One region of the Allobosea sp. NPDC055353 genome, then DNA from elsewhere that is predicted to be linked to it. Evidence: predicted binding sites of a transcription regulator. Region 1 holds the regulator's gene; the other holds the start of a gene.
The links. Region 1 encodes PhoB, which activates phosphate uptake and scavenging genes when phosphate is short. Its sites were predicted from a motif close to TGTCATNNANCTGTCAT; they were not measured.

Region 1 (15,769 bases):
CCGAGCCCGATCTGGAAAGCTTCTCCAAGCCTGTGCTGGCGAGCCTGCCCAAGCAGTTCGAGAGCAAATGGGGCAAGGGCACCTGGGACGCGCTGGCGGCGTTGTAAGGCACTGCCAGTGGCGGAACCGCTTCGTCATGGTCGGGCTCGTCCCGACCATCCACGTCTTCATTCCCGACGGGTTGCGTTCAAGACGTGGATGCTCGCCACAAGGGCGAGCATGACGGCGCGAGCCGCACGTATGTGCCCTCCCGTTCATCCGAGCATCAGGACATGGCTGGTCATCCGATGAAATCCCTCGCCGCATTGGCGGACCGGCTGGTCTACTGGGCCGCGGTCGTGCTCCTGCTGACGCTGCTCGCCGTCGTGGTGCTCGGCGTGTTCTTCCGCCAGATCAACCAGCCGCTGGCCTGGTCGGACGAGCTGGCGCAATACCTCCTGGTCTGGACCGGCTTCGTCGGTTGGATCATCGCGGCCCGCCGGCGTTCGCATATCCGCATCATGGTCTTCGCCACGCGGTTGCCGCGCGCCGCACAGGCGGTGCTGGAGATCGCGACGCAAGCTTCGGTGATCGTCTTCGCGGCCGTGCTGCTGCGCTACTCCTGGGGCCTGATCGAGCGGACCTGGGACGTGGAATCGATCGCGCTGCCGGTCAGCTCGGCGGCACTCTACATCATCATGCCCTTCGCCGCGCTGGCGCTGATCCTGCAGGCGCTGGCCGAGATCGGCGATGTGCTGGCCGGGCGCAAGGTCGAGGTCGCGGAACCCGGAGCGCAGGCGCTATGACCACGCTGATGCTGCAGATCCTGCCGGTCTGGTTCCTGGCCCTGATGATCGGCGTGCCGCTCTTCGTCTCGATGGGGCTCGCAGCCGTCGCCTTCGTCGTCCTCGGCGGCTTCCCGCTCGGCATCGTGCCGCAGAAGATCGCGCAATCCGCCAATTCCTTCCCGCTGCTGGCGGCGCCGTTGTTCATCCTGATGGGCAACATCATGAACTCGGCGGGGATCACCGACCGGATCTTCGGCTTCGCCACGGCCTGCGTCGGCTTCATGCGCGGCGGGCTGTGCCATGCCAATATCCTCGCCAGTGTGATCTTCGCGGGCATGTCGGGCTCGGCCGTGGCGGATGCCGGCGGCGTCGGGACGCTCGAGATCAAGGCGATGCGGGACGAGGGCTATGATGCCGAGACGGCGGCCGCGATCACGGCCGCTTCCGCGACGATCGGGCCGATCATCCCGCCCTCGCTGCCGATGGTGATCTACGGCGTCACCGCAGATGTCTCGATCGGCGGGCTGTTCATCGCCGGCATCATTCCCGGCCTGCTGATGGCGGGCGCGCTGATGGCGATGGTCGTCTACATCGCCAGGAAGCGTGACCTGCCGCGGCACCCGTTCCCCGGGTTCCGCCAGCTCTGGGGCGCCTACAGGGAGGCGCACTGGGCGCTGATGACGCCGGTTATCCTGTTCGGCGGCATGATGGGCGGCATCTTCACGCCGACCGAGGCGGCGGCGGTGGCGACCGCCTATGCGCTGGTGCTCGGCCTGTTCGTCTATCGCAGCTTCTCGCTGAAGACCCTGCCGGAGCTCGTCGTCCAGACGGTGGAAACCACCGGTGTCGTGCTGGCGCTGGTGATGGCGGCGGCGGCGCTCGGCTGGTGCCTGTCGATCTCGCGCATCCCGCAGGTGGTCGGGCCGGCACTGGTCGAGCTTGCCGGCAGTCCGATCGTCTACCTCTTGATCGTCAACCTGCTGCTGCTCTTCGTCGGGTGCTTCATGGAAGCGCTGGCGGCGATGCTGATCCTGATCCCGATCCTGACGCCGGCCGCGGCACAGTTCGGCATCGATCCGATCCAGTTCGGTCTGATCTTCGTGCTCAACCTGATGATCGGTACGATCACGCCGCCGGTCGGGGTGGTGCTGTTCGTGACCTCGAAGGTGGCGAACATCTCCTTCGAGGCGATGTCGCGGGCGATCGTGCCCTGGCTGGCGCCGCTGATCGCGGTCCTGATCGCGATCACGCTCTGGCCGCCGCTGACGACCTGGCTGCCGCAACTGATCATGGGGCGCTGACGGGGAGGCTTGTTCCTGGCAGGGCGTGTCAGTAATGCGCCCGGGCCGGGTTCGCTGCACGGGAGTGATCGCCTAGACTGGCGCCGATGCGCGAGATCGGCGACCTCATCCGGCAATTCATCCATCTGTGGCGCTTCGGCTGGCCGATGCTCCTCTGCGTCGCTGCCGGCGGGGCGCTCGTCACGGACCTCCTGATGCCGCTGGCGGTGAAGGCGGGCTTCGCCAATGCGCTCGCCGGCTTCGTCGTGCTCTCGGCGATCGTGCTGGTGAGGCTCATCACGGTGGTCGCGATGTTCCTGTCGCTGCGCCCGGCGATGCCGGCGGTAGCCGCGCTGTTTCCGGTGAAGCCGCGCGCAGGAGCGAGCGACATCGCGCCGAAGGACCCGGACTGGCTCGGCGTGGTCGCGATCGCGATCATTCCCTTCTTCGCCTATTACGCGGCCTGGGGTTTTCTCGGCGACACGGTGCGGGACTATTCGCTGCTGGCGCTGGAGATGGCCGATCTCGGCCAGAAAGTGTCGCTGTTCGACGTCCCGGCGACGCTCTGGCTCGGCATCGCGGTCGCGCTCGCTTTCGGGGTGCGCAGGCTGGCGAAATTGATGCAGACGCGCAGCTCGCGCCCGGCCTGGCAATTCGTCATCGTGCTTTGCGACGCCAACTGGATCTTCGTCGGCCTCTATGCGCTCGCGGGGTGGAAGAATGCGGCTTGGGCCTGGATCGGCACAGGTGGGCCGCTGCCCTATCTGATCCGGGCGCGCGACCTTCTTCTCGGGCTGATCGGCAAGGCGCAGGCGGCGGTGCCCGTCGCGGTCGATCTCGCGCCGCCCTCCTTGCAGAGCAGCGCGCAGGGGCTTTTCCTCTATGCCCTGCTGCCGCTGGTCTGGCTACTGATGGCGGCGGTGATCTACGGCTTCGACATGAAGGATGCGGCAGCGCTGACCACGCACCGCCGCACTGCCGCTGCTCTGTCCCGCTATGGGCGGTTGCCGAAATTCCTGCGCGAGTTCGTCGACCATTTCGTCGCCGGCTATCGCTCGCGCTACCTGCCGATCGCCAACAGCGTGCGGCTTGCCTTCGGAGCGGGGCTCGCGGTGCTGATCGGCTTCGTCCTGCTCTATCGCTTGATCGGCTGGGCGGCGGCCTGGGGCTGGATCGGCCTTGCGCATCTGATCGGGCCGCAGGAGCTGCCGGCCTGGCAGGCGCTGGCCAGCATCATCGCCTTCTTCCTGGGTGGTCCCAGCGATATCCGCGGCGGCATCCTGGTCGAGGCGCTGCGCATCTGCCTCATTGCGGCGGTTGTGGAGCAGGCATCGGCAAAGCGGGTGGAGGCGCTCAGTTCGTCCGCGCAAAGCGAAGGTAGCGCGGCCGCGACGCCGGCAGGCTGATCGCGACATCGGCCGTCGCGAAGGCCGATGTCGGCAGGATGAAGCTCTCGGTGATCGCGACGGTCGAGCCGGCTACCGGCTTGCCGAGGAAGGCCGGGCCGCAGGTCTTGCCCTCGTCCTTGTCGCGGCTGAGAACGCGCCTCGCCTCGCTCGGCGCCAGGAAGGCGGGCTGCCAGCGCCGGCCGTCCGGGGCGAGCAAGGCGATGCGACAGGGCGGCTGTGCAACGCTCTCCGCATCCAGCACCTTCGCCTCGAGGCGCAGCAGCGCGACGGCAGAGCCATTCGGCCGTTCGGCGATGCGCTGGAGGCTGACGATGCGCCATTCGGCGCCGGCGAGGGGAGCTGGCCGGTCGAATGGCGAGGTTTGCGCGATGAGATCGCTCGCTCCGGCCCAGGCGGAGACGGTCTTGCGCGCCTGGACGAACAAGGCCAGTGGCAGGACGATCGGCAGTGCCCAGAGACAGCGCCTGCGCCAGTTCGGCGGTTTCGCCGCGGGTTCGGCTACGGTCGCGTCCGTCATGTCAGCGTTTCGAGATCGAGCGTTTCGGCCTGCTCGATGCGCTCATCGGGGATCGAGATGCGCAACTGCGTGTCGAGGCGCGGCCAGCGCGCTTGCGAAACGAGGAGGGCGCCGCCGCGCGCCGCGTCGCGGCCGATCTCGAAGATCAGCAGGCCCCGCTGCCGGAGGCCGGGTTCGAGGCGCCTGCCGCGCAGGAAGCCACGGAACGACTCGGCCCGCTCGCTTGCCTCGAAGCGCAGGCCGGACGCCGCCAGCCAGGTTGCGCCGCTGAGTGCCGTGGTGGCGGGGGTGCCCTCAACCTCCACGACGGCCACGGCCCAGAGCCCGCCGGTGTCACGGTCGTAGCTGCGGCCGAAGGATTGCCAGCGCAGGCGCTCCGCCAGGACGACCTTCTCGACGCGCAAGGTGAAGCCGCGGGCATTTGTGGCCGTGCCGGCGACACCGTGCTGGGTGATCGGGCCGGTGATCTCGCTATAGCCCGGCGTGGTCTGCTGCAGGGCGAAGAGGAGCAGCGCCGCGACGGCGAGCGCGGTGACGCGGGCGAGGGCGCGGATCATGAGCCACCACCGTCCGTTCGCAGCGGCAAGGTGATCGCGGCGACGGGCTTCCGATTGAACCAGCCTGGCGCGGCGAGGAGATTGTCGCGCGGCTTGAAGGTCTCGCCGGTGACGACGATGCGGATGGTTTCAGGCGTCGGCGCTGCTTCCGGCACGTCCCAGACCATGCGGATGCGCTCCGGCAAGCCCGGTTGCAGGGCGCCGAGGATGGCGCCGTCGCGCAGCAGATAAGCGGTCGGCAAAGGCGAAAGGCCAGCGATCGGCGGATCGAAGCTCAGGATGCGGGCAATTGCATTGCTGCTCTCCGAGCTGCGGTTCGTCAGGTCGAGATCGACGCTGAGCGCCTTCATGCCGGGCCGTCCGCGATAACCGTCGGGGCGCGGGGCGCTGCTCAATCCGGCCTCGCGGATGACGACCTGCCAGCGCCCGGCTGCAATGGGCTGCCCGGCCTCAATGGCGGGAAGGCTGGCAGGCGGCATGGCTTCGCGGAGCGTCTGGGCGGTCGTCAGCCCGAGCGCCAGCAAGCCGCCGATGCCGATCGTCAGCTTCGATGCAAGGGATCGCCTCAGGGCTGCGAAAGCCAGGGTCGCCATAGGCCGGAAGATCACCTGATTTTGTGACCGGAATCCGGCAGGAGCGGTTCACTGGCTGGGGTCAGCGGCCTTCGGGCTCGCCGCCATCGTCGAGATAGCGGCTCACGGGGATGACGATCTCCTCGTCCAGCGTGCCGATCGCGGCCTCGTCCCTGTCCTTGTAAGGGATCGCCTTCAGCACGTGCCGGATGGCGTTGAGCCGGGCACGGAGCTTGTCGTTGCTGCGCACGACTTGCCAGGGCGCGGCCTTGGTCGAGGTCCGGGAGAGCATCTCGTCGAAGGCGCGTGAATAGTCGTCGAAGCGCGGGACCGACTCGAAATCGATCGGCGAGAGCTTCCAGCGCTTGAGCGGATCGCGCCAGCGCGCGTGCAGGCGGGTCATCTGCATCTCCCTCCCGATGGTCAGGAAGAGCTTGATCAGGCGGATGCCGTCGCGGGCGAGCATGCCCTCGAAGGCGGGTGCCTCATCGAGGAAATGCGCGGTCTCCTCCGGCTTGCAGAAGCCCATGACGCGCTCGACGCCGGCGCGGTTGTACCAGGAGCGGTCGAAGAACACGATCTCGCCGGCTGTCGGCATCTGCGCGGCATAGCGCTGGAAATACCACTGGCCCTTCTCCGTATCGGAGGGCTTGGACAGGGCGACGATGCGGGCCTGGCGCGGATTGAGATGCTGGGTGAAGCGGGCGATGGTGCCGCCCTTGCCGGCGCCGTCGCGGCCCTCGAAGACGATGACGATGCGCTCGCCATGCTTGCTCGCCCAGCGCGTTAGCTTCTGCAATTCGATCTGCAGCGGCTCCATCTCGCGGTTGTAGCGCTTGCGCTTCATCCGCTTGCCATAGGGGTAGTTGCCGCTGTGATAGGCGGCGTCGATGATGGCTTCCGGCAGGCTGTCGGCCTCGATGTCGAAGCCCTTCGGCTTTTTCGATCTGGTGCGGGTTTTGGCTGGCCTGCCGTGCTCATCCGACGGAGCGACGACAGGTTCCTTCGCGCCCGAACCCGATAATTTCCTGGCCATCGTCCTGTTCTCCGCTTTGGATCAGCCTAGCCGGCTCGCTCGCGGAAGGGAATTGACGCCCGCCGCTGTTCCGCTCAGGAAGAGGCCCCGTCGGCATCCGCCGTCTGTCTCCGGGCTTTGCATGGTCAATCTTTCCGCTTCCAATGCCGCGCTGGTGCGGGACGTGGTCGAGGCGCTCGGCGCGCCAGCCGTGCTGCTCGACGGGCAAGGTGTGGCGCAGGCGCTGAGCCCGGCCATGCAGGCGCTGATCCCGGGGCTGGCGGCCGGAAAACTCCTGGCGCTGGTGCTGCGCGATCCCGACCTCAACGACGCGATCGAGCAGGTCGCGATCGAGGGTGGCGCCAAGACCATCGAGCTGATCGAGCGCGTGCCGGTGGAGCGGACGTTCCGCATCCATATCGCCGCGCTGCGCGACAGCGGTCTGCGCCATGCGACGCTGCTCACCTTCCAGGATTTGAGCGAGCAGCGCGTGATCGAACGCATGCGCGTCGATTTCGTCGCCAATGCCAGCCATGAACTGCGCACGCCGCTGGCCTCGCTGCTCGGCTTCGTCGAGACCCTGCAAGGCCCGGCGCGCAACGACGAGCGGGCGCGCGAGCGCTTTCTCGGCATCATGCGCGAGCAGGGCCTGCGCATGGCCAGGCTGGTCGACGACCTGCTCTCGCTGTCGCGGATCGAGCAGCGCGCCCATGTCGCGCCTGATACCCCGGTCGATCTGGCAGGAATTGCCCGCGAGATCGTGGATTCGTTGACGCTGATGGCCCGCGAGCGACAGGTCGCCTTGGTGCTGAAGACGCCGCGCGAGGCGTTGCAGGTGCCGGGCGATCGCGACGAATTGCTGCGCCTGATGGAAAACCTGGTCGAGAACGCGATCAAGTACGGCAAGCCGGGCGGAGAGGTCGCGGTCACCGTCGACGCCGGCGAGAGCGAGGCGAGCTTCAGCGTGCGCGACGACGGGCCGGGTATCGCGCCGGAGCACCTGCCGCGCCTGACCGAGCGCTTCTATCGGGTCGACACCGCGGCCAGCCGCGAAGCGGGCGGCACCGGGCTGGGGCTTGCGATCGTCAAGCACATCGTGCTGCGCCATCGCGGCCGGCTGACGATCGAGAGCAAGTCGGGTGAGGGGGCGACCTTCCGGGCGATCCTGCCGCGCTTCGAGGGCGCGCGCGCCGTCGGTTAGCTTCGAGCCGTTCCCTTGTCATTCCGGGCGCGCCGCAGGCGCGAACCCGGAACCCACGACTGGGTTCGCGTGCACGATCATGCGGCTGCAAAGGGCTCACCCAGTCGTGGGTTCCGGGTTCTTCGCTCCGCGAAGCCCCGGAATGACAAAGGTGGTTTCGACAGGAGCGTCTCCGCCGCCCAATCCGTGCATGCCGGGCCTTCATGACAGCTTTCATGACGAACTGTCATTTGGCTGTCATACAGAGGGTGTTCTGACAGGGTCGCTGCAAACAGCGATCAGATGAGGACTTCTCACATGCGCAAGATTCTTGTTCTCGCGGCCGTTGCCGTCGGGATCGCCGGTTCCGCCCAGGCCGCCGACATCACCGGTGCCGGCGCGACCTTCCCCTTCCCGATCTATGCGAAGTGGGCCGAGGCCTACAAGAAGGAGACGGGTATCGGCCTGAACTACCAGTCGATCGGCTCGGGTGGCGGCATCCGCCAGATCAAGGCCAAGACCGTCGCCTTCGGCGCGACCGACGCCCCGCTCAAGGGCGAGGACCTGACCAAGGATGGACTGATCCAGTTCCCGTCCGTGATGGGCGGTATCGTCCCGGTCGTGAACATCGCCGGCATCGAGCCGGGCAAGCTCAAGCTCTCGGGCGACGTCATCGCCCAGATCTACATGGGCGACATCAAGAAGTGGAACGACCCGAAGATCGCTTCGCTCAACGCCGGCGTCACCCTGCCGGACGCGAACATCAACCCGGTCTACCGCTCGGACGGATCGGGCACGACCTTCCAGTTCACCGACTACCTCTCGAAAGTGTCGGCCGAGTGGAAGTCGAAGCTCGGCAACAACACCGCCGTGCAGTGGCCGGTCGGCATCGGCGGCAAGGGCAACGAAGGCGTCTCGGCCTCGGTCAAGCAGGTCGCCAACTCGATCGGCTATGTCGAATATGCCTATGCCAAGCAGAACAAGCTCTCGCATGCCCTGGTGAAGAATGCCGATGGCAACTTCCCGGCGCCGGAAGAGAAGGCCTTCCAGGCCGCCGCCGCCAATGCCAACTGGAACGAGCAGCCGGGCTTCGGCATCTCGCTGAACAACCAGAAGGGCGCGGATGCCTGGCCGATCACCTCGGCGACCTTCATCCTGGTCTATGCCAAGCCGGAGAAGCCGGAAGAGACGCAGGCTGCCCTGAAGTTCTTCGACTGGGCCTACAAGTCCGGCGACAAGCTCGCCAGCGACCTCGACTACGTCGCCCTGCCGGCGAATGTGAAGGACCAGGTCCGCGCCGCCTGGAAGGGCGTGACCGACACTGCCGGCAAGCCGATCTTCTGATCGCTGCCCTCGACAAGGCGAGGCGGGCTCCGACCCGCCTTGCCGCATTCTTCAAGCCCTCATCCTGAGAAGCCCTTTTCGGGCGCTTCTCAGGATGAGGGCTGGGATCGAGCGGGCTTCCCGACGATCCCGGCAACGCCACCGGAGCCTTCGCGGATGACCGCAGCAACCGACATGACGAGCATTCCCGGCGCGACGCCGATCGTGCGGAAGACGCCGAAGGCGACCTTCGACCTGGTCTTCCGCAATGCCAGCTTCGCGGCGGCGTTGCTGGTGCTGGTGTTGCTCGCCGCGATCATGGCCTCGATGGTGATCGGCGGCTGGCCGGCCTTCCGCGAGTTCGGCCTCGGCTTCATCACCTCCAGCGTCTGGGACACCCAGAACGAGCAATACGGCGCCTGGCCGGCGATCGTCGGCACGCTTTCGACGGCGCTGATCGCGCTGGTGATCGGCGTGCCGCTCTCGCTCGGCATCGCGGTCTACCTGACCCAGCTCGCCCCGGCCTGGTTCAAGAAGCCGGTCGCGACCGCGATCGAGCTGCTCGCCGCCGTGCCCTCGATCATCTACGGCATGTGGGGCCTGTTCGTCTTCGTGCCGCTCTTCGCCGCCTATGTGCAGATCCCGCTCTCGAACATCGTCGAGGGCATCCCGATCGTCGGCACCGTGCTCTACTCGCGCTCGCCCTCCGGTCTCGGCATCTTCACCGCCGGCATCATCCTCGCCTTCATGATCGTGCCCTTCATCGCCTCGATCACCCGCGACATGCTGGAGCAGATCCCGTCCGTGCTGCGCGAGAGCGCCTATGGCATCGGCGCGACGACCTGGGAGGTGGTGCGTCATGTCCTGGTGCCGCAGGCCGGCGTCTCGATCATCGGCGCGGTGATGCTCGGCCTCGGCCGCGCGCTCGGCGAGACGATGGCGGTGACCTTCGTGGTCGGCAACGCCAACCGGCTCTCGGCCTCGATCCTCGATCCCGGCTCGACCATCGCCTCGCGCATCGCCAACGAGTTCAACGAGGCGCTGGGCCTGCAGCTCAACGCGCTGATCGCGTTGGGCTGCATCCTGTTCTTCGTCACCTTCGTCGTCCTCGTCATCGCGCGGCTGCTGGTCGCCCGCGTCAAGCGCTACTGAGGCCTCCCATGACCATGACGACCACGCCCCGCGAACTGCCTCACCAGCCCTGGGGACGCGTGCGCCAGTCGCGCCGCACCGCCGACCGGCTGATGAAGCTCATCGCCACCGGCTTCACCTTCATCGCCATCTTCGTGCTGTTCTGGATCCTCGGCATGCTCGTGGTGAAGGGCATCGGCGGGCTTTCGCTCGCGACCTTCACGGCGGTCACGCCCGGTCCCGGGAGCGAGGGCGGCGGCCTCGCCAACGCCATCGTCGGCTCCTTCGTGCTGACTTTCCTCGGCATCGCCATCGCCACGCCGATCGGCGTGCTGGCCGGGACCTGGCTCGCGGAGTACGGCCGCGGCTCGCAGCTCGCGAACCTGATCCGCTTCATCAACGACATCCTGCTCTCGGCGCCGTCGATCCTGATCGGCCTGTTCGTCTACGTCATCCTGGTCGAGCCGTTCCGCGGCTATTCCGGCTGGGCCGGCGGCGTCGCGCTCGGCATCATCGCGATCCCGGTCATCGTGCGCACCACCGAGGACATGCTGAACCTCGTGCCCGGCCCCTTGCGCGAGGCCGGCGCCGCGCTCGGCGCGCCGCCTTCCGTCGTGATCACCTCGGTGACCTGGCGCGCGGCCAAGGCCGGCATGGTCACCGGCATCCTCCTGGCGCTCGCCCGCATCGCCGGCGAGACCGCGCCGCTGCTCTTCACCGCGCTCAACAACAATTTCTGGTTCTCGCCCTCGCTCGTGGGCGGCGTCTCGAACCTGCCCGTGACGATCTACCAGTTTGCCTCCGCCCCTTACGAGAACTGGCAGCAGCTCGCCTGGGCCGGCTCGCTCATCATCACCGTCTCGATCCTCGTGCTCTCGCTCGTTGCCCGGCGTATCGTCGCCGGCAGCAAGTAGGGCTTGAAACCAACCCGGTCGCGACCGACCTTGAGGACTTAATGTCGATGCTTTCGACCCTTGAACTCTCCCCCCAGTCGCTCGATGCCGAGGCGCCCGTCCGGATCGCGGTGAAGAACCTCGATTTCTACTATGGCGAGCACAAGGCGCTGAAGAACATCAATCTCGACTTCCGCGACCGCCACGTCACGGCGCTGATCGGCCCGTCGGGCTGCGGCAAGTCGACCCTGCTGCGCATCTTCAACCGGATCTACTCGCTCTATCCGGAGCAGCGTGCCGAGGGGCAGATCATGCTCGACGGCCGCAACATCATCTCCAACGACGTCGATGTGAATGAATTGCGCTCGCGCGTCGGCATGGTCTTCCAGAAGCCGACGCCGTTCCCGATGTCGATCTACGATAACGTCGCTTTCGGCATCCGCCTCTACGAGAAGCCGCCGAAGTCGGAGCTCGACGACCGCGTCGAGGGCGCGCTGCGCCGCGCCGCGCTCTGGGACGAGGTCAAGGACAAGCTGAAGAGCTCCGGCATGGGCCTCTCCGGCGGCCAGCAGCAGCGCCTGTGCATCGCGCGCACCATCGCGCAGAAGCCGGAGGTGATCCTGTTCGACGAGCCGACCTCGGCGCTCGACCCGATCTCGACCGGCAAGATCGAGGACCTGCTGGAGCAGTTGAAGAGCGACTTCACCATCGCCATCGTCACGCACAACATGCAGCAGGCGGCCCGCATCTCGCAGTACACGGCGTTCATGTATCTCGGCGAGGTCATCGAGTTCGCGCCGACCAACACGATCTTCATGAATCCCGCCAAGAAGCAGACCCAGGACTACGTCACCGGCCGTTTCGGCTAAGCGGCATTTTTGTTTCGCATCGGCTTGCCCGAAAACCGGTTTCCACTTTTCGGGCCGATGCGCCTGAGGAACACGCCATGACCGACCATATCGTCCGCTCCTACGACGCCGATCTCGAAGGCATCCGCCGCAGCCTCGCCGAAATGGGCGGCATGGCCGAGCGCATGCTGGGCGATTCCACGGTTGCGCTGGTGCGCCGCGACACCGCGCTCGCCCAGAAGATCATCTCGGCCGACCAGCGCCTCGACAACCTCCAGCGCGAGGTGGAGGAGAAGGCGGTGCTCACCATCGCCCGCCGCCAGCCGCTGGCGCAGGACCTGCGCGAGCTGATCTCGGCGATCCGCCTCGCATCCGACATCGAGCGCGTCGGCGATCTCGCCAAGAACATCGCCAAGCGCGCCGTCGCCATCGCCGGCCAGTTCCAGCCGCCGCATCGCGCCGTCGTCGGCCTCGAGCATATCAGCCGCCTCGTGCAGGCCCAGCTCAAGGACGTGCTCGACGCCTATGCCGCGACCAACGAGCAGAAGGCGCTCGAGGTCTGGAAGCGCGACGACGAGATCGACGCGCTCTACACCTCGCTGTTCCGCGAACTCCTGACCTATATGATGGAAGATCCGCGCAACATCACCTTCTGCACGCATCTGCTGTTCTGCGCCAAGAACATCGAGCGCATCGGCGACCACACCACCAATATCGCCGAGACGATCCATTACCTCGTCACCGGCGATTCTCTCGATGCGAACCGCCCGAAGCTCGACACGACCAATATCGAGGTCGAAGCGGTGACGGGAAGCTGAGGTCAAAGCCAACATGGCCGCACGTATCCTGATCGTCGAGGACGAGGAGCCGCTCACCCTGCTGCTGCGCTACAACCTCGAAGCCGAGGGCTTCGAGGTCGACAGCGTCGCGCGCGGGGATGACGCCGAGCTGCATCTGCGCGATTCAACGCCCGATCTGGTCCTGCTCGACTGGATGCTGCCGGGATTGTCCGGCATCGAGCTCTGCCGCCGCCTCCGCTCGCGCCGCGACACCGAGCGCGTGCCGATCATCATGCTGACGGCGCGCGGCGAGGAGACCGAGCGCGTGCGCGGCCTTGCGACCGGCGCCGACGACTATGTCGTGAAGCCGTTCTCGCTGCCGGAGCTGATCGCCCGCATCCAGGCGCTTCTTCGCAGGGCGAAGCCAGGCCATGTCGCAGGGCTGCTCGCGGCCGGCGATCTCGAGCTCGACCGTACGACGCGGCGCGTCCGGCGCGCGGGGAGCGAACTGCATCTCGGCCCGACCGAGTTCCGCCTGCTCGAGTTCCTGATGCAGGCGCCGGGCCGGGTCTATTCGCGCGCCCAGCTTCTCGACGCCGTCTGGGGCCGCGACGTCTATATCGACGAGCGCACGGTGGACGTCCATGTCGGGCGGCTGCGCAAGGCGATCACGCCGGGCGACGCCAAGGACCCGCTGCGCACCGTACGCGGCGCCGGCTACGCCTTCGACGAGACCTTCGCGCGCAGCGGAACTGCGTAAGCCTCAGGCGTTCGGGCCGCCCTCGATATCGCCGGCCCAGGTCAATGCCTTGTCATAGTCCTCGGGCTTGAAGGCGCGGACCTTGACGAAGGGGATCGCCGGGTCGAGCAGATCGACGAAGCCGGCGAGCCAGCCCTTGTCGGTGATCACCGCCTCCTTCGGGAAGCGCCGGAGCTCCCAGAGCTTGCCGAGGCTGTAGCGCGCGTCCTTCCAGGCCGCGGCCAGCGTCATGTCGGTGAAATCGGTCATGTCGGCGAGGATGCCGAGCTTCTCGTGGCGTGTGAGCCGGGCGTCGATATCGGCCATGATGGCGTCGAGATCCTCAGCCGTGAGCGTCTGCGACAGCCGATAGGCGGCGACATGGTCCGGGGCGGGCAGAATGGTGAGCATGGCTCCTCCTCCTCGGGTGACAACGCGCCGGCGAGGGGGAGGTTTCGCCGGGCGGATCAGGTGGAAGCGGGCGGGGCGCGCGTCGCTGCGTCGAAGCTCTCGGCCTCGGCCCGCAGCCAGGCGATGAAGGCATCCAGCCCCGGCCGCGGCGGCTGTTCGAGCGGCCGCGTCAGCCAGCAGCCGGTGGCGCTGGTGAAGCCGAGCCCCAGCGGATTGACGAGCGCGCCGGAGGCCAACTCGTCGGCGACGTAGCAGCGTGGCGCCAGCGCGAGGCCGAGGCCGGCGACGGCGGCGCTGGTGATCACGGAATAATAGCCGTAGCGCACGGTATGCTCCGGCACCGCGCCGCGCAGGTCATGGGCTTCGGTGAACTCGGCCCAGAAGGCCGGCATCTGGTAGTGCTGCAGCAGGGTCATCTTCTGGATATCGGCGGCGCGGCGGAAACCGCCCATCCGCTCGATCAGGCTCGGCGCGGCGACGAGCGCGACATCGCGGCCGAACAGGAAATGCGCCTCCTTTCCAGGCCAGGGCGGGACGCCATGGGCGATCTCGATATCCGGCTCCTCGGTCTCGCTCTCGCTGACATAATTGGTGAACTGCACGTCGACGCCGGGATGTGCCTCGGCGAAGGCCGGAAAGCGCGCCATCAGCCAGCGTTCGCCGGCGATCGCGACCATATGCAGGCGGATCGGCCGGGCGATGGCGCTGCGCTCCGCAAGACGCCTGGCGCCGCGTTCCATCTGCTCCAGCGCGGCTTCCGCATAGGGCAGGTAGATCGCGCCGGCTTCGGTGAGCTTGAGGCCGAGCGGGCTGCGGTCGAACAGCACTGTGCCGAGATGGTGCTCCAGCGAGAGGATCTGCTTGGAGACGGCGCTCTGGGTCAGGTTGACCGCAAGGGCGGCACGGGCCGTCGAGCCCAGCCTTGCGACCGTCGCGAACGCCCTCAGCGCCGCGGCTGACGGGGGTGGCCGGCTGGCCGCCATGGGGTATTCCTTTTTGGACTATCTCGGCGGAGATCGTTTCGTTTGCCGGCCTCTCGGTCAAGAGGTCATTCTTCCCCGACGGGAGGAATGAGATCATGAACCAGACGACCCGACTCTGGGGCGGCCGCTTCCGCAAGCCGCCGGACCCGCGCCTGATGAAGCTGTCGAGCGCCGCCGGCGAGCACGCAAGGCTGGTGCCGCAGGATGTCGCGGGCGGCAAGGCGCATGCGGCCGAGCTCGGCCGCGCCGGCCTGCTGACTGCCGAGGAACTCCAGGTCATCCTGACCGCGCTCGACGGGATCGCCCGCGATACGGTCGAGGGGCGGATCGCGCCCGGGCCCGATGACGAGGACGTGCATACCTTCATCGAGCGCATCCTGACCGAGCGCGTCGGCTCGACTGGCGCCAAGCTCCGCGCCGGACGCTCGCGCAACGACCAGGCGGCGAACAACCTGAAGCTCTATCTGCGGAGCAAGTCGCGCACGCTCGCCGGCATGCTGGCAGAATTGCTGACCGCGATCGCCGACCAGGCGGACGAGCATGCGGCGTCGGTCTGCCCCGGCTTCACCCATCTCCAGAGCGCCCAGCCCGTCACTTTCGGGCACTGGCTGATGGCGCATGGGCAGGTGCTGATGCGCGACGCCTCGCGCCTGACCGACTGGGAGAAGCGCTCCGGCCAGTCCCCGCTCGGGGCGGCAGCGCTCGCCGGTTCGGCGATCACGCTCAATCCCGAACTCAGTGCCAAGGCGCTCGGCTATGACGAGCCGTTCGAGAATTCGGTCGATGCGGTCGGCGCGCGCGACCATGTCGCCGAGTTCCTGTTCGTCGCGGCGATGCTGGCGACGAACCTGTCGCGCCTTGCCGAAGAGGTGACGCTGTGGACCTCCCGGCAATTCGCCTGGGTGACGCTGGACGACGCCTTCGCCACGGGCTCCTCGATCATGCCGCAGAAGAAGAACCCGGATATCGCCGAGATCTCGCGCGGCCGGGCGGCGCGATTGACCGGCGATCTCGTCACCATGCTCGGCGCGCTGAAGGGGCTGCCGCTGTCCTATAACCGCGACCTCGCGGAGGACAAGCGCACGGGCTTCGACGCCGTCGACGTGCTCGAAGAGGTGCTGCCGGCCTTCGCCGGGCTGATCGCCAGCATGAGCGCGGATGTCGCGACGATGCGGGCGCAGGCCGGCTCCGGCTTCGCGCTGGCGACCGAGGTGGCGGATCATCTCGCTCGCAACGGCGTGCCCTTCGCCGAAGCGCATGAGATCACCGGAGCGCTGGTGCGCTATTGCGAGGAGATGGGCCGCGAGCTTGAATCGCTCGATGCCGTTGACCTCCGGGCGGTCGATCCACGCCTCGATGCCGGCG
Region 2 (15,769 bases), on a different contig from region 1:
GCCGTCGTCGATCCCGAGCATGATATCTCGAACGAAGCCTTACCCTATCTGGCGGCGCGCGCCGTCACTGTCGGCGGCGGCATCCCGGCCAGGCTGTTCCGGATCTCCTTCTCGGGCGAATTGGCCTATGAGCTCGCCGTTGCCGCCGATTCTGGCGACGCGATGGTGCGGGCCCTGATGCGGGCGGGCGAACCCTTCGGCATTACGCCCTACGGCACCGAGGCGCTCGGCGTGATGCGCATCGAGAAGGGCCATGTCGCCGGCAACGAGCTCAACGGCCAGACCACGGCGCGCGATCTCGGCCTCGGCAAGATGATGTCGGCGAAGAAGGACTATCTCGGCCGCCTGATGGCGGGCCGCCAGGCGCTCGTCGAGAAGGACAGGCCGTCCTTCGTCGGCTTCAGGCCGGTCGATCCGACGCAGCGCCTGCGCGCCGGCGCCCATTTCATCGGCATCGGCAAGGCGGAAATCATGGAGAACGACGAGGGCTACATGACCTCCGTCGCCTATTCCCCGCATCTGAACCACTGGATGGGGCTGGGCCTGATCAAGGGGGGCGCAGCCCGCGTCGGCGAGCGCGTGCGCGCCTACGATCCCGTCCGCAACGGCGATGTCGTCGTCGAGATCTGTTCGCCCGTCTTCGTCGATCCGGAAGGAGCCCGCCTCCATGGCTGAGATCGCGACCGTATCGACAGCGATATCCTGGGCGCCGCGCGGCGCCTGGGCCGGCATCGCGCAGCCCGGCTCCTTCGGCCCGGCGGGAGTGGCCGGCGTCACCGCGACCCTGCTCGACGGCTTCGGCCTGGCGACCCTGATCGCCGCGCCGGGCGCGGCACCGGCCCTGTCGCGGACCGTCGAGGCGCGGCTGGGTATTGCGCTGCCGCTGACGCCGAAGATCGCCTCGGGCCAGGCTCATGACGCGATCTGGGCCGGCCCGGACCAATGGCTGCTGCGCGCCGCCTCGCGCGGCGGCTTTGCCGGGCTCCTTGCCGAACTCGCGCCCCATGGCGCCGTCAGCGACCAGAGCGATGCGCGCGCCGCCGTCAGGCTCTCGGGGCCGCGTGTCCGCGACGTGCTGGCGAAGGGCGTGATGCTCGATCTCCACCCTGCAGCCTTCGCGGTGGGCGATGTCGCCTTGACCAGCATCGCCTATATCGGCGTGCAGATCTGGCGGCTCGCCGACGGGCCGGATGGTTCGGTGTTCGAGATCATGGTCCCGCGCAGCATGGCGGGAAGCTTCTGGTCCTGGTTCACCGCATCGGCGGCGGAGTTCGGTTGCGCGGTCGCGGCAGCTCCGGTCGCAAGGCCGCGATAGGGGCCGAAACCCGCAAAGAACTTTCCGCCGACAGGCTTTCGGACAAGCGTGTGCGCTGGCTTTCTCAGCGCGAGCCGATCACGTCCTGAACGGTCTCGAAGAAGCTGCGCACCAGCGGCAGGCGCTGGCGCTCGGCCCGGCAGACGATGTACTCGCCGACATCGAAATCGGCCCCGGTGATGATGATCCGCTTCAGGCCGGCATCCGGCTTGAACTCGGCGGCGAAGACCACGCCGATCCCGAAGCCGAAGGCGACGGCCTCGCGCACGGCCTCGCGCGATTGCACCTCCAGCAGGTTCGACGGCTTGATTCCGGCGAGCGAAAGCCGGCTCTCGAAGACCTCCCGCGTGATCGAGCCGCGTTCGCGCAGCACGATATCCTGTCCGGCGAAGGCCTCGATCGGAATCTGATCGTGCCGTGCCAGCTCGTGCTGGTCCGAGACGAAGGCGACGAGATCGTCCGAGCGCAGCCGGACGCTGTGGATGCGCGGGTCGGAATTGGCGCGCGCCGTGATCGCGACATCGGCGGCGAAATCCATGATCTGGTCGACGACTTCCGAGGAATTGCCGATCGTCAGCGAGAAGGTCAGGCCGGGATAGCGCTCGCGCATCCGGGCCAGCGCCGGCATGACATGGGTGGCGCTGTCGGCCGCGATCCGCAGATGGCCGCGCTGGAGCGTGCGGCTGCCGGCGAGAAGCGATTCCGCCTCGTCCTCCGCCGCGAATAGCCGCGTCGTGACCACGAACAGGCTTTGCCCGAGCGGGGTCAATTTCACTTGCCGTCCGGCGCGGTCGAAGAGCCTGACGCCATAGGCATCCTCCAGCCCGCGCACCTGGGCGGAGAGGGTGGGTTGGCTGACATGGCGTGTCTTCGCCGCGCCGGTGAAGCTCTGCGCCTCCGCGACGGCATGGAAGGCGGCGAGGCCGGAATAGCTGATGGCCATGTTTCTATAGATCCTGTCTATAGGAGATATGGAAACGATGTATTGGACCTATGTCAACGGCTCTCCTAGCTTCGCGATCATCCGCCGCAACGACATCGCGAGACCATCATGGCCCAGGCCCGCCGCCCTGCCTCCTCCGAAACCGGTGATCCGCTCCTCCTGACCCCTGGCCCGCTGACCACCAGCAAGGCCATCAAGGAAGCGATGGTGCATGACTGGGGCTCGCGCGACGCGACCTTCGTCGGCATCAACAAGGCGGTCCTGGAAGAGCTGCCGAAGATCATCCATGGCGGCGAGGATTTCGTCACCGTGCCGATGCAGGGCTCCGGCACCTTCGCCGTCGAGGCGATGCTGACCACCTTCGTGCCGCGCGATGGCAAGATCCTGATCCTGATCAACGGCGCCTATGGTCAGCGCGCCAAGCGTATCGTCGAGATCGCCGGCCGCGCGGTCGCGGTGCACGAGACCGCCGAGGACACCCCGCCCGATCTCGCCGAGGTCGACCGCATGCTGGTGGCCGACACCGCCATCACCCATATCTTCACGGTCCATTGCGAGACGACCAGCGGCATCCGCAACCCGGTCGAGGCGATCGCCGCGCTCGCCAAGCGCCATGGGCGGCGCCTGCTGGTCGACTCGATGAGCGCTTTCGGCGCCCTGCCGCTCGACAGCCGCGAGGTCCATTTCGACGCGGTCGCCGCCTCCTCGAACAAGTGCATCCAGGGCGTCCCCGGCCTCGGCTTCGTCATCGCCCGCAAGAGCGCGCTGGCCGAGACCAAGGGCAACGCCACCACGCTGGTGCTCGATCTCCACGACCAGAATGCCGGCTTCGAGCGCACCGGCCAGTACCGCTTCACCCCGCCGATCCACGTCATCGTCGCCTTCCACGCGGCGTTGCAGGAGTTCTGGGCCGAGGGTGGCGTCGCTGGGCGTGGCGAGCGCTATGCCGAGAACGCCCGCATCCTGATCGAGGGCATGGAGGGGCTCGGCTTCCGCACCTTGCTGCCGGCAGCCCGGCAGGCGCCGATCATCGTCACCTTCCACATGCCGGAGGACAAGAATTTCGTCTTCCAGCGCTTCTACGACGCGCTGAAGGATGCCGGCTACGTCATCTATCCCGGCAAGCTGACGGTCGCCGACAGCTTCCGCATCGGCTGCATCGGTGCGCTCGGTGCGCAGGACATGCGCGCTTTCGTCGCCACAGTGTCGGATGTCCTTGATGAGATGGGCGTCGGCCTGAAGTCGGCCGCGTAAGGAGCCCTGAGATGACAATGCACGCGAAGATCGGTTCGGATGTTGTTGCGAACGGGCGCGAATATGCGCGCCCGCAGCGTCCGACGGTGGTGATCTGCATGGACGGCTCGGAGCCGGCCTATATCGAGGCGGCCAGCGCCAAGGGGCTGACGCCGCACCTCGACCGGATCATGAAGACCGGCGCCAGCACCCATGCCTATTCGGTGATCCCGAGCTTCACCAACCCCAACAACCTCTCGATCATCACCGGCCGCCCGCCGGCCGTGCACGGTATCGCCGGCAACTTCTTCTACGACCGCGAAGCCAGGGAAGAGGTGATGATGAACGATGCCCGCTTCCTGCGGGCGCCGACCATCCTGGCCGAGTTCCAGAAGGCCGGCTTCAAGGTCGCGATGGTCACCGCCAAGGACAAGCTGCGCACCCTGCTCGGCAAGGGGCTCGACTTCGGATCCGGCAGCGCGATCGCCTTCTCCTCGGAGAAGGCCGACAAGGCCAACAAGGCGGAGAACGGCATCGCGGACGTGCTCGATTTCGTCGGCATGCCGGTGCCGTCGGTCTATTCGGCCGATCTCTCGGAGTTCGTCTTCGCCGCCGGCGTCAAGCTGCTGGAGAGCTTCAAGCCGGACCTGATGTATCTCTCGACCACCGACTATGTGCAGCACAAGGCTGCGCCCGGCTCGGAGATGGCCGATAGTTTCTACGCCATGTTCGACGGCTATGTCGGCAAGCTCGACGCGCTCGGCTGCACGCTGGTCATCACTGCCGATCACGGCATGAACGACAAGCACCTCGCCAATGGCGAGCCGGATGTCGTCTATCTCCAGAGCCTGATGGACGAGTGGTATGGCAAGGGCACGATGCGCGTGATCCTGCCGATCACCGACCCTTACGTGGTCCATCACGGCGCGCTCGGCTCCTTCGCCACGGTCTATCTGCCCGATGGCGCGAGCCAGGAGGAGGTCGCAGCCCGCATCTCCGGGATCGAGGGCATCGCGCTGGCGGTGACGTCGGCGGAAGCCTGCGAGCGCTTCGAACTGCCGGCCGACCGGATCGGCGATGTCGTGGTCGTCTCGACCCGCCAGAAGGTGATCGGCACCTCGCCGGACCGGCACGATCTCTCGGGCCTGACCGAGCCGCTGCGCTCGCATGGCGGCATCACCGAGCAGCGCGTGCCGATGATCGCCAACCGGCCGATCACGGTGCCGCAGGGCCGCACGCTCCGCAATTTCGACGTCTTCGACGTCGCCCTGAACCTGGTGAACTGAGATGAACGCGACGGTGAAGCCGCCGGTGCGGCGCGAGGCGATGCGCATCGCCGGAAAGCTGGTCACGACCGACGACATGGTCGAGGTCAGGAACCCCTATGACGATAGCGTCGTCGGCCTGATCCCGGCCGCCCGGCCCGAGCATGTCCGCGAGGCCTTCGCCAAGGCCAAGGCGTTCAAGCCGACGCTCTCGCGCTACGAGCGCCAGCAGATCCTGCAGAAGACCGCCGAATTGCTGCGCGACCGCAAGGAGCTGTTCGCGAAGCTGATCACCGCGGAAGCCGGTCTGTGCTGGAAGGACTCACTCTATGAGGCCAGCCGCGCCTACGACGTCTGGTCCTTCGCGGCGCAGCTCACCATCAAGGACGATGGCGAGATGTTCTCCTGCGACATCTCGCCGAACGGCAAGGCGCGCAAGATCTTCACGACGCGCCAGCCGCTGCTCGGCGTGATCTCGGCGATCACCCCGTTCAACCACCCGCTCAACATGGTCAGCCACAAGCTGGCCCCGGCGATCGCGACCAATAACCGCCTCGTGCTCAAGCCGACCGAGCTGACCCCGCTGACCGCGCTGGCGCTGGCCGACGTGCTCTACGAGGCGGGCTTGCCGCCCGAGATGCTCTCCGTCGTCACCGGCAATCCCTCGACCATGGGCGATGCGATGATCACCGACACGGACGCGGATCTGGTGACCTTCACCGGCTCGGTCCGCGTCGGCAAGCACATCGCCGACAAGGCCGGCTACAAGCGCATCGTGCTCGAGCTCGGCGGCAACGACCCGCTGATCGTCATGGAGGATGCCGATCTCGACAAGGCAGCCGAGCTCGCCGTCACCGGCGCGACCAAGAACTCCGGCCAGCGCTGCACGGCGGTGAAGCGCATCCTGGTGGTCGAGAGCGTCGCCGACGCCTTCTCCAGGCTCGTCGTCGAGAAGGCCAGGAAGTTGAAATGCGGCGATCCGATGGACCCGGAAACCGATGTCGGCTGCGTCATCAATGCCCGCTCGGCTTCGCTCTTCCAGGCCCGCGTCGACGATGCCGTGAGCAAGGGCGCCGAGGTGCTCCACGGCAAGCGGGCGGAAGGCGCGCTGTTCCACCCGACCGTGGTCGACAGGATCCCCTATACCTGCGAGCTGGTGCATGAGGAGACCTTCGGCCCGGTCATCCCGATCATCCGCGTGCCCGACGACATCGCCGAGGTGATCCGGATCTCGAACTCCACCGCCTATGGTCTCTCTTCCGGCATCTGCACGAACCGCTACGATTACATCCAGCGCTTCGTCGCGGAGCTGGAGGTCGGTACCGTGAACCTCTGGGAAGTCCCGGGCTACCGGATCGAGATGTCCCCCTTCGGCGGCATCAAGGATTCCGGCCTCGGCTACAAGGAGGGTGTCGTCGAGGCCATGAAATCCTTCACCAACGTCAAGACGTGGTCGATGCCCTGGACCGCGTGAAACAAGAAAAGCCAGCGCAGGCGGAGCGATCCGCCTGCGTTTTCGTCTGTCAGGGGAAGAAAACGTCCAAAGAGCGTTCAGACTGACCATAACGAGGGGATGAGAATATGAAGAACTGGCTTGCTTCCTGCGTCATCGGGGCTATCGCGCTCGCGCTTCCCGGCATGGCTCACGCACAGAAGACCAAGGTGACCGTCTACACGGCCCTTGAGAACGATCAGCTCGCGCCGTTCAAGGCCTCGATCGAGAAGGCCGTGCCCGAGGCGGAGGTCGTCTGGGTCCGTGACTCCACCGGCGTCATCACCGCCCGATTCCTGGCCGAGAAGGACAATCCCCGCGCCGACATGGTGATGGGGCTCGCCGCATCGAGCCTGCTGATGTTCGAGAAGGCCGGCCTGCTCGAAACCTACAAGCCCGCCGGGGCTGATGCGCTGAAACCCGTCTTCCGCGACGCCAAGGAGCCCTATACCTGGACCGGCATGGACGCCTATCTCGGCGTCGTCTGCTATAATACCGCCGAGGCCAAGGGCGTGCCGGTCCCGAGTTCCTGGAAGGACCTGCTCAACCCGGCCTTCAAGGGCAAGATCGTGATGCCGCACCCGGCTTCGTCGGGCACCGGCTACCTGATGGTCGCCGGCTGGCTGCAGAGCATGGGCGAGGCCGAGGGCTGGAAGTTCATGGACGGGCTGCACGAGAATATCGGCGCCTACCTGCATTCCGGCTCCGCGCCTTGCGTCCAGGCGGCACGCGGCGAGCGCACCATCGGTCTGGCGCTCGACATGCGCGGCGCCTCCGAGAAGAGCAAGGGCGCGCCGATCGAGGTCGTGATCCCGAAGGAGGGCGTGGGCTGGGAGATGGAGGCCAGTGCCATCGTCAAGGGCTCGAAGAACCTCGCGCTGGCCAAGAAGATCGCCGACTGGTCGACGACGAAAGGCGCCAACGAGCTCTATTCGAAGACCTATGCGATCGTCGCTGCGTCCGGTGTCGGGACGAAGCCGGCGAACTATCCTGCCAATGCCGAAGCCGGCATGATCAAGAACGATCTCGGCTGGATGGCCGACAACCGCGACCGCGTGCTCGCCGAATGGTCGAAGCGCTACGAGTCCAAGGCGGCGCCGAAGAACTGAGCCTTTGCCATGCCGCCGGCCGCGTGGGCGGCCGGCGGCATGGTCTGTGCAAGACGTCTAGAGAAGCCCCGCCATTGCCCGCGGGGCGGATCTCTGCCCGTTCAGATGAAGGCCGGTCCGATGTCCACGAATGCGACCCCGTTTCTTTCCATCCGCAATCTCGCCAAGAATTTCGGCGCGTTCCGGGCGCTGCACGACATCGACCTCGACATCCATCGCGGCGAGTTCGTCTGCTTCCTCGGCCCTTCCGGCTGCGGCAAGACCACATTGCTGCGGGCGGTCGCGGGCCTCGATCAGCAGGATAGCGGCACCATCCTTATGGGCGGGCGCGATGTCTCGCATGCCAGCCCGTCCGAGCGCGATTTCGGCATCGTCTTCCAGTCCTATGCGCTCTTTCCCAATCTCACTGTCGGAGACAATGTCGGCTACGGGCTGGTCAACCGCCGCCGCACCCGCGACGAGATCACCAGGCGCGTTACCGAGCTCCTGACACTGGTCGGCCTGCCAGAGCAGGGCCGAAAATATCCCGTTCAGCTTTCAGGCGGCCAGCAGCAGCGCGTGGCGCTGGCCCGCGCACTCGCCACCTCGCCGGAATTGCTGCTGCTCGACGAGCCGCTCTCCGCCCTCGATGCCAAGGTCCGTGAGCGCTTGCGTGGCGAGATGCGCTCGCTGCAGCAGCGGCTGGGCGTGACCACGATCATGGTGACGCATGACCAGGAGGAGGCGCTCGCCATGGCCGACCGCATCGTCGTGATGCGGGACGGCGCGGTCGAGCAGGTCGGCTCGCCCGAGGAGATCTACCGTCGCCCAGCGACGCCCTTCGTCGCCGATTTCGTCGGGCACATGACCTTCATGGACGCGATCGTGACCGGTCCTGGCAAGGTCCGCGTCGACGAGCTCGACCTCGTCGTCGCCAATGCCGCGCCCTTCGCCGTCGGTACGCCGGTCAGGCTGGCGATGCGCCCCGAAGAGGTCCGCACCCGCAGCATCGGCGATGACACGCCGAACCGCTTCGAGGCGACGATCGGGGACCTTGCCTTCCTCGGCTCCTATTGCCGGGCGCATCTTGAACCGACCGGCTCGCGCGCGACCCGGATCGCCGCCGATTTCTCGTCCAACGCGATGCGCGATCTCGGGATCGCGCCGGGGCAGGTGCGCACCATCGCCTTTCCGCCCGAGGCCCTGCACGTCTTTGCCGGGGAGGGACGATGAGCGATCTCGCACAGCCCCTGACGATGACCGAACCAGCCGTGAAAATCTCGCCTTTGCGAGTCAGCGAGCGTCATGTCGCCGGAGCGCTGATCCTGGCGCTCTGCGCGGTGCTCGTGCTGATCATCGCGCTGCCGCTCTGGGCGCTGCTCTCCAAGAGCCTGGAGGACACGGACGGGAAGTTCGTCGGGCTCGCCAATTTCGTCAGCTACGCGACGACGCCGTCGCTGTTCTATTCGCTGCTGAACAGCCTGCTGGTCGCCGGCGTGACGACCGCGATCGTGGTGCCGCTCGCATTCCTCTACGCCTATGCCTTGCGCCGTAGCTGCATTCCGGCCAAGGGCGCTTTCTACGCCGCGGCGATGGTCCCGGTCTTCGCGCCTTCGCTGCTGTCGGGCCTGGCGCTGATCTACCTGTTCGGCAATCAGGGCATCCTGAAATCCTGGATGATGGGCGCCTCGCTCTACGGCCCCGTCGGCATCATCGCGGCCGAGGTGCTCTACTGCTTCCCGCATGCGATGCTGATCCTCGTTACGGCGCTGGCGTTATCCGACGGCCGTCTGCGCGAGGCGGCGGACGCGATGGGCACCACGCGCTGGCGCATCTTCCACACGATCACCCTGCCGGGCGCACGCTATGGCGTGATCAGCGCCACCTTCGTCGTCTTCACGCTGGTCATCACCGATTTCGGCATTCCCAAGGTGATCGGCGGGCAGTTCAGCGTGCTGGCGACCGACGCCTACCGGCAGGTCGTCGGCCAGCAGAACTTCCCGATGGGCGCCGTCGTCGGCATCATCCTGCTGGTCCCGGCGGTTCTCGCCTTCTTCGTCGACCGTGTGGTGCAGCGACGCCAGAGCGCCATGCTCTCGGCCCGCGCCGTGCCTTATGTCCCCAAGCCGGACCGGCGCCGCGACCTCGCGCTGCTCGGCTTCGTCAGCCTGGTCGCGCTCGCCATCGTCGGCCCCTATGCGATCGCCTTCTGGGGCTCCTTCGTCAAATATTGGCCCTACAACCTGTCGCTGACTCTGGGCAATTACGACTTCTCGACGGTCGAGCCCGACGGCTGGGGTCCGTATCGCAACTCGCTGCTGCTGGCTTCGCTCACGGCGGTGATCGGCACGGCGCTGATCTTCACCGGCGCCTACCTGATCGAGAAGGTGAAGCTCTTTCCGCGCCTGCGCGCCTTCGCCCAGTTCCTGGCGATGCTGCCGATGGCGGTGCCTGGCCTCGTGCTCGGCCTCGGTTATGTCTTCTTCTACAATGCCGGCTGGAACCCGCTCGGCTTCCTCTACGGGACGCTGGCGATCCTGGTGATCAACACCGTCGCGCATTTCTACACGGTCGGGCACATCACGGCGCTGACCAGCCTGAAGCAGCTCGACGGCGAGTTCGAGTCGGTCTCCGCCTCGCTCAAGGTGCCGTTCTGGTCGACCTTCCGCCGCGTGACCGCGCCGATCTGCCTGCCGGCGATCCTCGACATCGCGGTCTATGTCTTCGTCAACGCCCTGACGACGGTCTCGGCCGTGATCTTCCTCTATGGGGCCGACACCAAGCTCGCCTCGATCGCGATCGTCCATATGGACGAGGCGGGCGCCATGGCCTCGGCTGCCGGCATGGCGAGCGTCATCATGGCGACCGCCATCGCCGTGAAGCTTGCCCATGTCGGCCTCGACAATCTGGTCTTCGGCCGCCTGCAGCAATGGCGCCAGCGTTAGGACGTCGGTATGCGCCTGGGCGTGATCGCCGATATCCATGGCAACCTGCCGGCGCTCGAAGCCGTGCTGGCGAAGCTCGATGCGCTGGCGCCGGATCGCATCGTCAATCTCGGCGATTGCGCCTCGAGCCCGCTCTGGCCGGTCGAGACGGTCGCGCTGCTGCGCTCCCGCAAGATGAGCCATGTCCGGGGCAATCACGACCGGGCGATGGGCGCGGCCTCGCCCGACGAACTCGGCACCTCGGACAGCTACGCCTGGCAGGCGCTCGATCCCGAGGCTCGCGCCTGGCTCGCCGGCCTGCCGGTCGAGATCACCGTGGAAGGCGCGCTCTGCTTCCATGCCTGCCCCGGCAACGACTCGGCCTATCTGATGGAGGAGGTCCAGAACGGCTATCTGGTGCCGTCGCCGATCCCGACGATCGAGCAGCGTCTCGCCGGCCGGTCGGCGCCGTTGATGCTCTGCGGGCACAGCCATCAGACGCGTGCCGCCCGATTGAACTCGGGCGCAATCGTCGTCAATCCCGGCAGCGTCGGCAATCCGGCCTATCGCGATACCAAGCCCGCCCATGTCTCCGAGAGCGGCATGCCCCATGCCCGCTTCGCCATCGTCTCGCTCGGCGCGGAGATCACGATCGAGCATCACCTCGCCGTCTACGACTGGGAGCGCTCGGCCCGGCGCGCCGAGGAGAGCGGGCGAACGGATTGGGCGCACGCTCTGCGGACGGGAAGGGCGTTGCCCTAGCGCCGCTCATCCGCGCAGGGACCGCGCCAGCGTGAAGAAGGCGTGGATGGCCTTGCTGTTGCGGCGCTCATGCAGGCAGATCAGCTTCTCGTGCATCAGGAGCGGCGGCCCGGCGAGCGGTATGCGGGTGAGACGCGGATCGTCCTCCCCGAACTCTGCCGCCGAGACGAAGCCGATCCCGCCGCCGGCCGCCACGATGGCGCGCACCGCCTCGCGTCCTTCCGCCTCGACCGCATAAGCGAGCGCGACGCCCTGTTCCGCGGCCCGCTGTTCCAGCAACTGGCGCGTGCGCGAGCCGCGTTCGCGCATGACCAGCGGCCAGTTCGCCAGGTCCTGCAATGAAAGCGTCGGCAGCGCCGCGGCCGGATGGCCCTTCGCGGCGAAGGCGATGATCGGCGAGACGTTGAGCGGCAGCACTTCGAAGGGCCGCTCGTCGGCGAGTTCGCCGAGCACGCCGATCTCGGCATCGTAGCCGATGAGCGTCTCGACGATGCTGCCGGTATTGCCCTGTGCGATCGAGACCTGGATGCTGGGATGGCGCTCGCGGAAGGCGGTCAGCACATCGAGCACATGATGCACGGAATCCGCGACGATCCTGAGCGCGCCGGTCCGCAGCGAGCGCTCCTCCTGCAGAAGCTCAAGCGCCTCGCCCTCGGCCCCGAACAGGCGATGCGTGACCACGAGCAGCCTCTGGCCGGCCGGTGTCAGGACGATCTGGCGATGGCGGCGGCTGAACAGCGCGACGTCGTATTCCTCCTCCAGTTTGCGGACCTGATCCGAGATCGCCGGCTGGGTGAGGTTGAGCGCGGCTGCCGCTTTCGAGAAGCCGCCGGACAGCGCGACCTGATGGAAAGCCCGGAGCTGGACGTGACGCATGGCAGGAAAAGCCTCGGGAAAGTCGATGTGGAATGATATCGCTGAAATTTATACTTGGATATGAAATAGCGATTTTTCAGATCGATGAAGCGAGGGCATTCTGAGCCTCGACAGCGCTCCACCGGCGCGAACCGAGGCCCTGCCATGCACGTCGAAACCGCTGCCATCGTCCACACCGAAGGCGAATCCAACACCTCCGCGGCGCGCAGCGACTGGTCCGCCGGCATCGGCGACGCGGGAACGCGCGAACTGCTCGCACGCGATTCCGCCACCTTCCTGCACCAGAGCCTGTCGAGCCCGTGCCTCACCGCCATTGCCAAAGCGGAGGGCATCTGGATCGAGGACACGATGGGGCGCCGCTACATGGATTTCCATGGCAACAGCGTCCACCATATCGGCTATGGCCATCCGCGTCTGAAGGAGGCGATCAAGGCGCAACTCGACGATCTCTGCTTCGCGCCGCGCCGCTTCACCTGCGAGCCGGCCGTCGAATTGGCCGAAACTCTGGCGCAGATGGCGCCGGGCGATCTCGGCAAGGTGCTCTTCACCACTGGCGGCTCCGACGCGATCGAGGTTGCGCTCCGGCTCGCCCGCGCCGCGACCGGCCGGTTCAAGACGCTGTCTTTCTGGGACGCCTTCCATGGCGCCGGCTTCGGCGCCTCCAGCGTCGGTGGCGAGGCGACATTCCGCTCCGGGATCGCCGGGCCGCTCTTGCCGGGCGCCGAGCATGTCGCGCCCTGGGGCACCCGCAACTGCGCCTATGGCCATGACAATCTGGAGGATTCGGCGCGCGCCTGCGCCCGCATGATCTCCTATGTGCTGGCGCGGGAAGGGGATGTCGCCGCGGTCGTCGCCGAGCCGATGCGGGCGACGCCTTATCCGCCGGCGCCCGGCTTCTGGAAGAGCGTGCGCGAGGCTTGCGACCGTCACGGCACGCTCTTGATCTTCGACGAGATCCCGACCGGGCTCGGCAAGACCGGGCGCTTCTTCGCCCATGAACATGACGAGGTGCAGCCCGACATGGTCGTGCTCGGCAAGGCGCTGGGCGGCGGCATCCTGCCGATCGCCGCGGTCATGGCGCGACGCGATCTCGATGTCGCCGGCGGCTATGCGATCGGCCACTACACCCATGAGAAGAACCCGGTCACCACCCGCGCGGCACTGACCACGATCAACATAATCCGCGAGGAGGGGCTGACCGAGCGCGCCGCCGAACTCGGCGCCTATGCGATGGAGCGCCTGCGCCATTTCGGCGCGAGCTGCCCGGCCGTCGGCGATGTGCGCGGGCGCGGCCTGCTCTTCGGCGTCGAACTCGTATCGGATCGCGATGCCTGGACGCCTGACAATGCCCTGGCCGAGCGTGTCTATTACCGCTGCCTTGAAGCGGGTCTGAGCTTCAAGATCAGCCAGGGCAATGTGCTGACCCTGTCGCCGCCGATGGTGATCGCGCGGGCCGACCTCGAACGCGCGCTCGGCATCGTCGAGCAGGCGATCCTGGCCGGCTGAGGGGCGATGATGAAGGCTGTCCGCACCGACCGGGAACTGGAATGCCCGGAGATCGATGCAGGGCTTCGCGCCCGCGGCGTCGAGCTCGTCACGCTGCCCGACGGGATTTCGGAGGAGGCGCTGATGCGAGAGGTCGCCGACGCCGATCTCCTGCTGATGTGCTACACGCCGGTCACCGCACGGGTGATCGCGGCGGCGCCGAAACTCAGGGGCATCGTCAAGTACGGCGTCGGCATCGACGCGATCGATATTCCCGCCGCCATCGCGCGCGGCATCCCCGTCGTCAACGTGCCCGAATATGCCGAGGAGACGGTCGCGGAGGGCGCCTTCGCCCTGATGATCGCGCTGACGAAGCGCTTGCCGGAGATCGGCCGGGCGATGGACCGTGAAGGCTGGATCTGGCCGGCGTCGCGCTGGCTAGGCCGCGACATCGCCGGCGCGACGCTGGGGCTCGTCGGTACCGGCAAGATCGGCCGCAGCATGGCGCGGATGGCGGGGCAGGGGTTCCGGGCGCGCGTCCTCGGCTACGATCCGCATGTCGATGCCGCGACGATGGCGGCGGCCGGGATCGAGAAGGTCGATAACCTCCACGCCATGCTCGGGCAATGCGACATGGTCTCGCTGCACAGCGTCCTGAACGACGCGACCCGTCATATTATCGGGCGGGCTGAGCTTGCCTGTCTCAAGCGAGACGCCATCCTCGTCAACGTCTCGCGCGGCGCGCTGATCGACGAGGCGGCGCTGGCCGAGGCGGTGCTGGAGGGCAAGCTCGGCGGCGTCGGGCTCGACGTCTACAGCCAGGAGCCGCTCGCCCGGCACGGGCATCCGCTCAGCCCCCTGTTCGGCCGCGATGACGTCATCCTGTTCCCGCACCTGACCTTCTTCACCGCCGAGGCGATGCGGCGGCTCTCGGACGACACGCTGGCACGCTGCTTCGAGATCCTCGACGGCAGACCGGTCCAGATCCGCTCGCATGACCCGCGCCTGCGGGCGCAGACGCGGAACGTCGCCTTCGCCTGAAGGAGCTAGCGGAAGATCACCGTGCGGCGGCCGGCGAGCATCACCCGGCGCTCGATATGCAGCTTGAGCGCTCGCGCCAGCACCACCGCCTCGATATCGCGGCCGGCGCTGACCAGATCGTCCGGCGCCAGCGAATGGTCGGCGCGGCCGACGTCCTGGTCGATGATCGGGCCTTCGTCGAGATCGGGCGTGACGTAATGCGCGGTCGCGCCGATCAGCTTCACGCCGCGATCATAGGCCTGGTGATAGGGCTTGGCGCCCTTGAAGCTGGGCAGGAAGGAATGGTGGATGTTGATCGCCCGCCCGTCGAGCCCCCGGCAAAGATCGTTCGACAAAACCTGCATGTAGCGCGCGAGCACGACCAGCGAGGAGTTCGTCTCGGCGACGATCTCGAGCAGCCGTGCCTCCTGCTCCGCCTTGGTCGCGGGCGTGACTGGCAGGTAGTGGAACGGGATGCCGTAGCTCTTGGCCAGCGCCTCGAAATCGCGGTGATTGGAGACGATGGCGGGGATCTCGATGTTGAGATTGCCTGTCGCCTGCCGGAACAGCAGGTCGTTCAGGCAATGGCCGAAGCGCGAGACCATCAGGAGCACCCGCGCCGGGGCGGCGGCGTCGATCGCGTCCCATTCCATGCGGAAGGTGCCAGCGACGCCGTCGAACTCGCGCCGGAATGCAGCCTCGTCGAAGCGCTCCCCGGTCGCGAAGGCGACGCGCATGAAGAAGCGGCCGTCGCGCGGATCGCTGAACTGCGCGCTCTCCAGGATGTTGCAGCCATGGCGGTAGAGCACGCCGCTGACGGCATGGACGATGCCCGGCCGGTCCTCGCAGGACAAGGTCAGGATGCGGTCGGGCTTCTGCACCTTGAAGTCCCGCCCCGGGGCCGGGGCATGCGCGGAATGGGCTTCAGTCATCGTCTCTCGTCCCGGATCTATTTGCGGTCGAGTGGCGCCGCGAGGCTGGCGCTGACCGGAACGGTGGTGCCGGCGAGGTCGATAGACCAGCTCCGTGCATCGAGCCAGGCCTGGTCGATCGCTTGGTCGCTTGAAGCCCAGCCCAGCGCCACGATGCCGTCGAGGCTCGCGCCGAAGGCCGCCGAGGTAATCTCGCCGACCGGCTTGCCATCCGCGAGGATCGCTTCGCCGCCCCAGGCCATTTGCCCGTCCGGGCGCGGCCCGACAACAGCGATCAGGCGTTTCGTGCGCGGCGCGGCCTTGGCGGCAACGAGCGCCCCGCGGCCGAGGAACTCGCCCTTGCCGAGCTTCACGGCGAAGCCGAGCCCGGCCTCGTAGGGATTGACGTCCGGAGTCAGCTCACGGCCCCAGGCGCGGAAGCCCTTTTCGATGCG

Region 2: ACWIEX_RS09125 (putative 2-aminoethylphosphonate ABC transporter substrate-binding protein) is a predicted target of PhoB. The motif match lies at 6,319-6,335, and genes of this name have one in related genera.

What each region holds. Positions count from the first base shown of each region.
Region 1 covers NZ_JBSHMC010000002.1:930,674-946,442, reverse strand. The annotation lists gene ACWIEX_RS17895 (sialic acid TRAP transporter substrate-binding protein SiaP) at 1-107, shown strand, start outside; gene ACWIEX_RS17890 (TRAP transporter small permease) at 273-785, shown strand; gene ACWIEX_RS17885 (TRAP transporter large permease) at 782-2,068, shown strand; gene ACWIEX_RS17880 (hypothetical protein) at 2,155-3,453, shown strand; gene ACWIEX_RS17875 (hypothetical protein) at 3,401-3,973, opposite strand; gene ACWIEX_RS17870 (hypothetical protein) at 3,970-4,530, opposite strand; gene ACWIEX_RS17865 (hypothetical protein) at 4,527-5,123, opposite strand; gene ppk2 (polyphosphate kinase 2) at 5,185-6,138, opposite strand; gene ACWIEX_RS17855 (ATP-binding protein) at 6,260-7,318, shown strand; gene pstS (phosphate ABC transporter substrate-binding protein PstS) at 7,616-8,641, shown strand; gene pstC (phosphate ABC transporter permease subunit PstC) at 8,798-9,772, shown strand; gene pstA (phosphate ABC transporter permease PstA) at 9,781-10,665, shown strand; gene pstB (phosphate ABC transporter ATP-binding protein PstB) at 10,707-11,513, shown strand; gene phoU (phosphate signaling complex protein PhoU) at 11,591-12,310, shown strand; gene phoB (phosphate regulon transcriptional regulator PhoB) at 12,324-13,031, shown strand; gene ACWIEX_RS17820 (SpoIIAA family protein) at 13,035-13,421, opposite strand; gene ACWIEX_RS17815 (LysR family transcriptional regulator) at 13,478-14,404, opposite strand; gene argH (argininosuccinate lyase) at 14,500-15,769, shown strand, end outside.
Region 2 covers NZ_JBSHMC010000001.1:1,973,639-1,989,407, forward strand. The annotation lists gene ACWIEX_RS09095 (sarcosine oxidase subunit alpha family protein) at 1-675, shown strand, start outside; gene ACWIEX_RS09100 (sarcosine oxidase subunit gamma) at 668-1,315, shown strand; gene ACWIEX_RS09105 (LysR substrate-binding domain-containing protein) at 1,380-2,258, opposite strand; gene ACWIEX_RS09110 (2-aminoethylphosphonate--pyruvate transaminase) at 2,367-3,512, shown strand; gene phnA (phosphonoacetate hydrolase) at 3,530-4,777, shown strand; gene phnY (phosphonoacetaldehyde dehydrogenase) at 4,779-6,230, shown strand; gene ACWIEX_RS09125 (putative 2-aminoethylphosphonate ABC transporter substrate-binding protein) at 6,338-7,357, shown strand; gene ACWIEX_RS09130 (putative 2-aminoethylphosphonate ABC transporter ATP-binding protein) at 7,478-8,569, shown strand; gene ACWIEX_RS09135 (putative 2-aminoethylphosphonate ABC transporter permease subunit) at 8,566-10,281, shown strand; gene ACWIEX_RS09140 (metallophosphoesterase family protein) at 10,291-11,022, shown strand; gene ACWIEX_RS09145 (LysR substrate-binding domain-containing protein) at 11,029-11,898, opposite strand; gene pbfA ((R)-1-hydroxy-2-aminoethylphosphonate ammonia-lyase) at 12,043-13,404, shown strand; gene ACWIEX_RS09155 (NAD(P)-dependent oxidoreductase) at 13,411-14,424, shown strand; gene purU (formyltetrahydrofolate deformylase) at 14,430-15,335, opposite strand; gene ACWIEX_RS09165 (GcvT family protein) at 15,353-15,769, opposite strand, start outside.